DNA from 2 places in the Lentibacillus salinarum genome. Region 2 is predicted to be linked to the other one. Evidence: riboswitches for the same ligand, from Rfam matches in the RefSeq annotation. Region 2 holds a riboswitch; the other holds the start of a gene.
The links. Region 2 has a riboswitch for cobalamin ahead of ACFQ4A_RS02700 (DUF4430 domain-containing protein). Riboswitches for the same ligand answer to the same signal wherever they lie in the genome.
Positions count from the first base shown of each region.

Region 1: it holds a riboswitch for cobalamin, as region 2 does, so the genes downstream of both, ACFQ4A_RS06765 (ribonucleoside-diphosphate reductase subunit alpha) here and ACFQ4A_RS02700 (DUF4430 domain-containing protein) in region 2, are expected to answer to the same signal.

Region 1 covers NZ_JBHTNH010000012.1:645-4,844, reverse strand. The annotation lists gene ACFQ4A_RS06765 (ribonucleoside-diphosphate reductase subunit alpha) at 1-1,699, opposite strand, end outside; cobalamin riboswitch at 1,857-2,049, opposite strand; lysine riboswitch at 2,258-2,437, shown strand; gene dapA (4-hydroxy-tetrahydrodipicolinate synthase) at 2,550-3,509, shown strand; gene ACFQ4A_RS06755 (YfiT family bacillithiol transferase) at 3,872-4,200, opposite strand, start outside.
Region 2 covers NZ_JBHTNH010000002.1:383,835-388,034, forward strand. The annotation lists gene ACFQ4A_RS02685 (helix-turn-helix domain-containing protein) at 1-468, opposite strand, end outside; gene ACFQ4A_RS02690 (ferredoxin) at 623-877, shown strand; gene ACFQ4A_RS02695 (ECF transporter S component) at 1,022-1,531, opposite strand; gene ACFQ4A_RS02700 (DUF4430 domain-containing protein) at 1,535-1,975, opposite strand; cobalamin riboswitch at 2,186-2,370, opposite strand; gene ACFQ4A_RS02705 (ATP-binding protein) at 2,434-4,188, opposite strand; gene ACFQ4A_RS02710 (response regulator transcription factor) at 4,188-4,200, opposite strand, start outside.

The DNA of each region.
Region 1 (4,200 bases), on a different contig from region 2:
CTTTCTCCCGGCTCAGCTCCATGCTCGTTTTGATCGTCAAGTAAGCCATTTTTTCATACAGTTGATCGGCATAATCAACTGCTTCATCCGACTCCCACCCGATATTTTCTTTTGCCAGCAGATGATGCCAGCCAAATGTGCCAAGGCCGATGGCACGATATTTCTGATTGGTCATCTGTGTCTGTTTCAGCGGCAGGGTATTGATGTCAATCACATTATCAAGCATGCGGACCTGAATACGGATGAGCCGCTCCAACACCCGATCCGTTACGGCCCGCCCCAGGTTGATCGAGCTCAAATTGCAGACGACATAATCCCCAGATTTGTACTTTTTCACGATTGTTCCGTCCGCCTCGGTCAGTTCCTCCAAAAATTCTGTCGGTGACTGATTTTGCGTAATTTCCGTGCACAAGTTGGAGCAGTAAATCATGCCTTCGTGCGGATTATTATTCTGCCGGTTCACCTCATCCCGGTAAAACATGAATGGTGTACCGGACTCAAGCTGTGATTTCATAATCCGTTTCATAATATCAATCGCCGGGACAACGCGCTTTGTAAGCTGATGAGACGCGACACATTCAAGGTAGCGATCGCGCCACGAGCCCGATCCATTCGCCTCATCATAAAAGTCTTCGAGCGAAAAGCCCATCACCTGGCGCACTTCATGCGGGTCAAACAAATACCAATCGCCGCGCTTTTCCACCTGTTCCATAAAATAATCCGGCAAGCAGACACCGGTAAAAATATCGTGGGCGCGCAGCCGTTCATCGCCATTATTCAGCTTCAGATCGAGAAACCCTTCAATATCGGTATGCCAGACGTCCAAGTAAATGGCAATGGCGCCTTTGCGGGTGCCGAGCTGATCGACGCTGACCGCCGTGTTATTCAGCTGCTTGATCCATGGCACAACACCACTCGACATGCCTTTAAAGCCTTTAATCGAACTGCCGCGCCCCCGGACTTTCCCCATGTAAACACCGATGCCGCCACCGTTTTTGGACAAATTGGCAATATCGGTATTGCTGTCATAAATCGACTGCAGGCTATCATCAACCGTATCGATGAAGCAGCTTGACAGCTGACCGTGTGTTTTGCCGGCGTTTGTGAGCGTCGGTGTCGCAACAGTCATATACAAATGGCTCAGCGCCCAATAGGCTTCAGCGACATACCGGCTGCGTTGGGCCGGGTCTTCCTGCTGCATTAAGTGCATAGCAATCACCATCCACCGCTCCTGCGGCAGTTCGTAGATATTTTGATCGTGATCAGTAGCCAAATAGCGCGTCGTCAAGGTATAAAGGCCAAGATAATTGAACAGCTGGTCGCAGGCCGGGTCGATGATGCTGGCAAAATAATCGATCTCCTCTTTTGTGTATGTCTGCAGCAGCTCCGCCGTATAAATGCCTTTTTCGGTAAGGGTTTGGATGAGTCCATAAAAATCGCTGTAGCGCTCGCTAAAATCATAGCCCCTGTTGGCCGCAGCCTGTTTGTACAAGTCATGCAGATACAGCCGGCTGGCGACGAATGTCCAGTCTGGATTTGCCTCATCGATATTTTCAAGGGCGCGTTTGATTAAGTGATCGTTCGTAGCCGCTGCACCTTTCTTATGTATTTTTTCCATAAAAGTCTCTTTGTCGACCTGTAAGCCTTGTGTTGCCTGGTCAATCCGTTGTGTCAGTTCGTCATTCAAGACGATTGTCATGTGTTTGCCTCCTTTATGATCGCTTAGGGTCTCCCACCGTTTCCCCGGAACCCGTCCTAGCTCAATATAAAAAACCGCTCACCCAGGGGATGAACGGTATAAAACGACAGAAAATATGAACTATTTCCGTCGTTTCGCCATCGCTTGCCCCGAGGATTCGAACGCACGCGATGCGGCAGGTCTCCTGACTTGTGCTTCTCCCTACTGAGGGCCTTCCCATATAACCGCCGTGAAGCTGGTCATACAGTGGTTATCCCGTTCGTCCACACTCACAGTTGCGGGGACAGCTCCGGATTTACACCAGATTCCCTTTTTAAGACTAAGATGTCACCACAGCTCGCGAACACCATATATAGTGTGTCGGTTGAATTATTGTCAATATATATTGTATTTATAGCGTATCATAGAATCATAGGCAATGCAATAGATTTCCAAAAAAATGGCCGGAAGCCTGGCCGGGACGGAGGGATACAATATTTTTCTGACTATCCCTTGAACTTTTATCGAGTGTATGTTATGTTGATTCAAATGATATATTTTTCTTACTTCAATCCATTGAAGTGAGGTAGAGGTAGCGAAGACCATCAGTACACAATCAGAGAATGATGAGATTCAGGGACGATTGTGGAAAGGGGGATTCGCCGAAACGGCACAAAGCTCATACTTTCGCCGTTGGTTCTGCTATTGAACAAATACAGGACTGTCATATAGGTAACTATATGGAGGGCTATCTTGCGCTAAGAGACGGTTAAGTAACGTTTCTCATGCAACAGCGAACCCTCGTTGTTGTTTTTTTTATGGCAACAATGGGGATAGCCCTTTTTAATCTTTCAAAAGGGGTGTGTGAATGATGAATTTCGGTCAGGTATTAACAGCCATGGTGACCCCATTTGATCATCATGGCGATATCGATTTCGATGCCACACGAACATTGGTCAATGATTTAATCGCAAACGGCTCGGACGGCTTAGTAGTCGCCGGAACGACCGGAGAATCCCCGACGCTGACAGACACTGAAAAACTGGACTTGTTCCGCTTCACTGCACAAGTTGCTGATGGCCGTGTACCCGTCATCGCTGGAACCGGGTCTAATAACACACGCGCATCCATCGAGTTGACAAAACAGGCGGCGCAGACAGGTGTCGATGCGATCATGCTGACGACGCCCTACTACAACAAACCGTCCCAGGAAGGGCTGTATCAGCATTATAGAGCTGTGGCCCAAGCGACATCACTCCCTGTGATGCTGTACAATATCCCTGGCCGGAGCGCCGTGGGCATTGCACCAGAAACCATTATCCGGTTGGCGGAAATCAGCAATATCGTATCCGTCAAAGAAGCGAGCGCCAATCTTGATGCGATGACAAAGATTATCAGCAAAACGCCTGATGATTTCACGCTTTACAGTGGGGATGATAATTTGACACTTCCAGTATTGGCGATTGGCGGTACTGGCATCGTATCGGTCTCCGCCCATGTGATCGGGAATGATATACAAGAAATGGTGCAGAGCTTCACGAGCGGCAACGTCCAACGGGCAGCAGCCATTCACCAGGAAATCCTACCGGTGATGAAAGCGATGTTTGCTCAGCCAAGCCCGGCGCCGGTAAAAGCTGCCCTGAATATGACGGGTATTTCGGTTGGCGACGTGCGCCTGCCAATGCTTCCGCTGTCCAGCGACGAAAAACGGCAACTAAGCCAGATCCTACCACCGCATAAAGTGAAACTACATTCAACGGAACGGTTTTCTCCGTTGAATAACGAGGAACAAAGGCTAAATTCGCAACATCCTGTTGCAACGCCTTTGTGACCTGCGTCCTGCAGGCCCGAACAGAATCGGGCATTTACGGACAGTTAGCCGCCGTTTTGAGGTGGGTTAGTGGCCGTTATATGCGGGGAAAAGTGAAACTACATTCAACGGAGCGTTTTTCTGTAACTTTGGGATAAAGTTTGATTAAAAACACCTCATGGACCATACTTTGCAATAAATAAGAATCCATTTTGAAAAAAGATTGATCAAGATGGATTCTTTTAAGCAATTTTAAGATTATTTTTTAAAAATAATTGTCATTTTCTACCTACGTCTTATACAATCGCACCCTTGTTTTCCTTTCCCCATTTTAAAAAATTAGCTTACCCGAGATTTGATAAACCAATTCCTTAAATATTATGCTATTTTGATAATGCGATTTTTATATGGGCTAAGTGATGCTCTTCATGCCAAGCTAATTTTGCAACCTTTGTCGCTACTGTTATATTACCATTTAGCTGATGAACAAAACTTCGATCTAAATGCTCTTCCGTTAAACTATGACCCAAAGATACGATGCGCTCATTTATACCTTCCAACATTTTTATAGAACATTCTACGGGAAGCTTTGTATCCGGTTGAATAGCCCACTTTTCTTCATCAAAAGCTGGTACTGTTGGACTCTCATCTGTTAAAGCCAGCTTCAAACGTTGATACATGTTCAACTGAGAGTCAGCAATATGATGAACAA
Region 2 (4,200 bases):
TTTCCATTTAAGGTATTGTGTTTTTACCCAATCCGCCACAACCGGTTTGTCAATAATTGGAATGAAATGGAAATGATTCACTTTACTGTTTGTCATGGTTTGGATAAGTAGCAGCAGGCGTTCCCAAAAAACCGAAGCTTTACGATGGTAGAGCAGCCCCTTGAAGTATTGGATAGGCCCGTACGTATCCTGCTGCTCCATCCTGTGTTTCCCTTTGCTGGTTGGCAAACCAGCGTTTTGGTTAGTGAATGTAAGCAGGTTAAGTTCAGATAATCTATGTATGTGCTCGTCAAATGCTTGTTTCTGTAACGTCGGATAAATTCCATAAAAATCATTCAACTGATAAATATGTGCATCTTGGACCGTTTGGATTGAACGTTTCCCGGTCAGCAAATGATAGACGGCCGAAACGCTTCTACTCCCATGAAACTTGGCATAACTTGTTAAGACGATAGCATCAAACAACAACAGCTCACCCCCCCTTCAGCCAACATATCCCATGATAAAACGTTGGGCTGTCATTCACATCATAACATGTTACAGCCAAGTTGAAATGTGTAACATACCGATTTATAATAAAAGATAGGCGTTGAAAGTTGTTTTACTGGTGGGGAGGCGTTTCATGCCAAAATATACAATCGTTGATCAGGAAACATGCATTGCCTGTGGTGCATGCGGTACCACAGCTCCGAATATATATGATTATAACGATGAGGCACTGGCCTATGTCGTTCTGGATGACAATGAAGGGACTGCTGAAGTACCTGAAGTATTGGAAGACGATATGTTGGATGCCTGTGAAGGATGTCCGACCGATTCAATTAAAGTCGCTGATCAGCCATTCCTTGGGGATCCAGAAAAATATGAAGCTGGGTGAAGATGGAGTCATGTCTGACGTATTCGATGACGGATTCCTGTCTGACGTATTCGATGACGGATTCCTGTATACCATCATATAAAAAGAAAAGCCAAACTGAGAAAGGCGCTCCTGTCCTATTACAAAGGAACGCTTTTCTATGTGTTAGTGATTCGTATTCTGCAACTGAAAACGGTTCGTGGCATATTTTTTGAAAAAATGGCTGATGATTGGATACAGCACGAATATGAAGACAGCATTTCCAATCGCATGATATGTGTCAAACGGCAGGCCAGCCAAATAATAGGACCAAAACTTCCCGGCGATCGAATATGTTGTTAACGATATGATAAAGCCATAAAAATAACCGCAGATGACCGCATATACATAAATCGGCAGCCGACCCGGATATTTGCCGATCCAGCCGCTTACTAATCCGATGAGCACCCAGGATGTGACCTGCCATATGGTCCAAACCCCCATTCCCAGTAGCATGTTCGACAGAAATGTTGTCAATACCGCCAGGATGACAGCTGCAAGCGGGCCAAGCACCAACCCGCAGATGATAATCAAAGATGTGACCGGTTGGACATTGGGAAGAAAGGCAAATACACTTCTTCCGACAACCGCAAGAGCAGCGAGTAACGCCAGCAGCGTCAGTTTATATGTATTCATTCATTATTCCCATGCCTGGTAATCAAATGTTACGTTATCACCCGGAGACAGTTCATATTCGGCAGCACCCACATTTGCCTTTTCACCATTAACCTCGAAAATCCACGCCTTTTGTTCATCTTCTTCAGCGGAAACACGTTCAATGGACGTTATAAATTGGCCATCTTCCTCAGTCTCCACATAAAAGTTTTCCTGCAGTACATCCATTAAAATGGCGCCTTCTTCAATTGCAATTTCTTTTTCATCAATGTATTCTTTCCCATTATCCTGGCTTATCGTAATACGAATCTCGTCTTCACTAAGTTCTCCATCTGTATTTTCATTTGTAGCAGTCTGCAAATTACCATTGTTTGATTCGGTTTGGTTTTCTTCCCCGGCACCACAGCCTGTCATCAGTCCAATAACAACGAGTAATATTGCTAAAGGCAACCACCATTTGTTCATTTTCCAATTCCTCCTATGTCTCTGTTTGTGTGTGGAGAAGCGGGCGCGGGAACCAAAACCTGACTGGTACGCGTATGTCACCCACCCAAAATAAAAAAAAGCCAACCTCCTTCAAGCGGTTGTTCAAAGGTCGGCTTATCAGACAATCGAAACATACAACAGTACCATATGGCAGTTCCGGTTGTCCCAAACACTCAAATCCCCGAAGCATTGAAACATGCGATGCTGGCAGGTCTACTGACTTCATGATGCTCACCTACTTTAAGCCCTTCCCATATGGTCAGCCCATACAGTGGTTAACGCTTATTTCGTCGATCACTTACAGTTGCGAGGACAGTTCCAGATTCGCACTGGATTCCCTATTAAGTGAATACACCAACATCTCGTATTCCTATTTCGTTGCAAAACTATCGTAGCATAGGGATGCTGTTTTTTCTAGGCATGATGATAAACAATTTTTACAAGGGAAGCCTGATGTCAAACATTGTCCCTTCATTCAGTTTGCTTTGTACGGTGATGGTCCCATCATGCGCTTCGACAATATTTTTGGCAATGGCCAGACCAAGTCCTGTTCCTTTCTTTCTGCCGTTGCGTGTCCGTGATTTATCAGCCTTGTAAAAACGTTCAAACACAAACGGTATATCTTCTTCCGGTATACCGCTACCGTTATCCTCTATGGATACATGCAGTTCAGTGGCAGTCCCCTCAACAACAACTTTGACATAACCATGTTGCTTTGTATGTCTGATGGCATTATCAATCAAGTTCGTGAAAACCTGTTCAATTCGATCGGTATCGATAGAAATCATTGATACCGACAGATGCCTTTCAGATATTAATTGAACATGACTTTCCTCAGCAATCCCTTTAAACTTTTTTAAAATGCGTTCTACAAACGATTCGGCGTCAATCATCGTCTTGTCTAGCCGGGTATGGCCTGCTTCCATTCGGGCTAGGTCCAGTAATTCATTAACAAGCCTGCCCATCCTGAGGGACTCTTCATGAATAATCTGTGCCAGCTCGTTCTTTTCTTCTGTTGATTCCGCAACATCATCAACAATTGCCTCGCTATATCCCTGCAGCATTGAAATCGGCGTCCGTAATTCATGGGAAACATTAGCAATAAAATCTTTACGCATCTTGTCCATCTGTCTTTCTTCTGTCATATCCCGGATAACCGCGACAGCTCCGCGCACATACGTCTGGTCATATAACGGTGTCATGATCATGACCCATGTACGCCCCTGTGTATTGATTTCGCGGATTACTTCTTTTTCCCCGTGGATGACACTGCGTAATGTTTCGTTTAATGGCTCGGGGGCTGTCAGATGATCGTCCTCAGGCTCCATACCATTTTCATAATATAGATTGTGTATAAATTGTTTTGCTGGCGGATTGGTCACGAGCATATCCCCGTTGCGGTTCAACGTAATGACCCCATCAGCCATCGAGCTGACAATGTTGGAAATTTGCTCCTTTTCCTGCCTTAAGGCATTAATATGAAATTTCAGCTGTCTGCCCATCCGGTTAAAGGCCATCGCCAGTTCACCGATCTCATCATGGGTCAGAATCGGCACTTTCGTATTAAATTCCCCTCTTGTCAAATCAAGCGCGGCCTCTCTCATTTTTATCAATGGTGATGTGATTCGTGTTGACAGAAAGAAAGCGAAAATAGTCGTTAAAATAATGGCAATCCCGGCAGCCAGAAAGATGATTTTAGTCGTCTCCGCTTTGGTCTGATTGACAATATCCAGGGATTGGTAAATAAAGACAGCGCCACCCTGCTCGATCGGAGTACCGACAATCATGGCTTCAACATGACTGCTCGGGAGCATTGTATCTTTTTTAACATCCTGACCGTTGGTGAAAACATCCCTCAAGTCTTCATCATTCCGCAGCCATTGTGGATCAAGTTCGTTTAAATCATTATCCGTACTGTCAGATGTCCGTGATGTCCCATCATCATAAATAACGGCAAGCCGGCTTACCGGGTCTTTTACCAATTCTGCATTTTCCAGCGCCAGTGCCTGATCATCATGTTGTTCAACGATACGGGACACTTTTGTTGCTGTCTGCATCATTTCTTTTTCAGCTTCATTGACATGAAAGGTTTCAAAAAACTCCAATAATAAAATCGTTAAAATAAATAATACAAAAGAAACTAGCAATAGGATGGTTATTGCTAGCTTGCCTACAACGCTGCGCCAAAACATTATGCATCATCT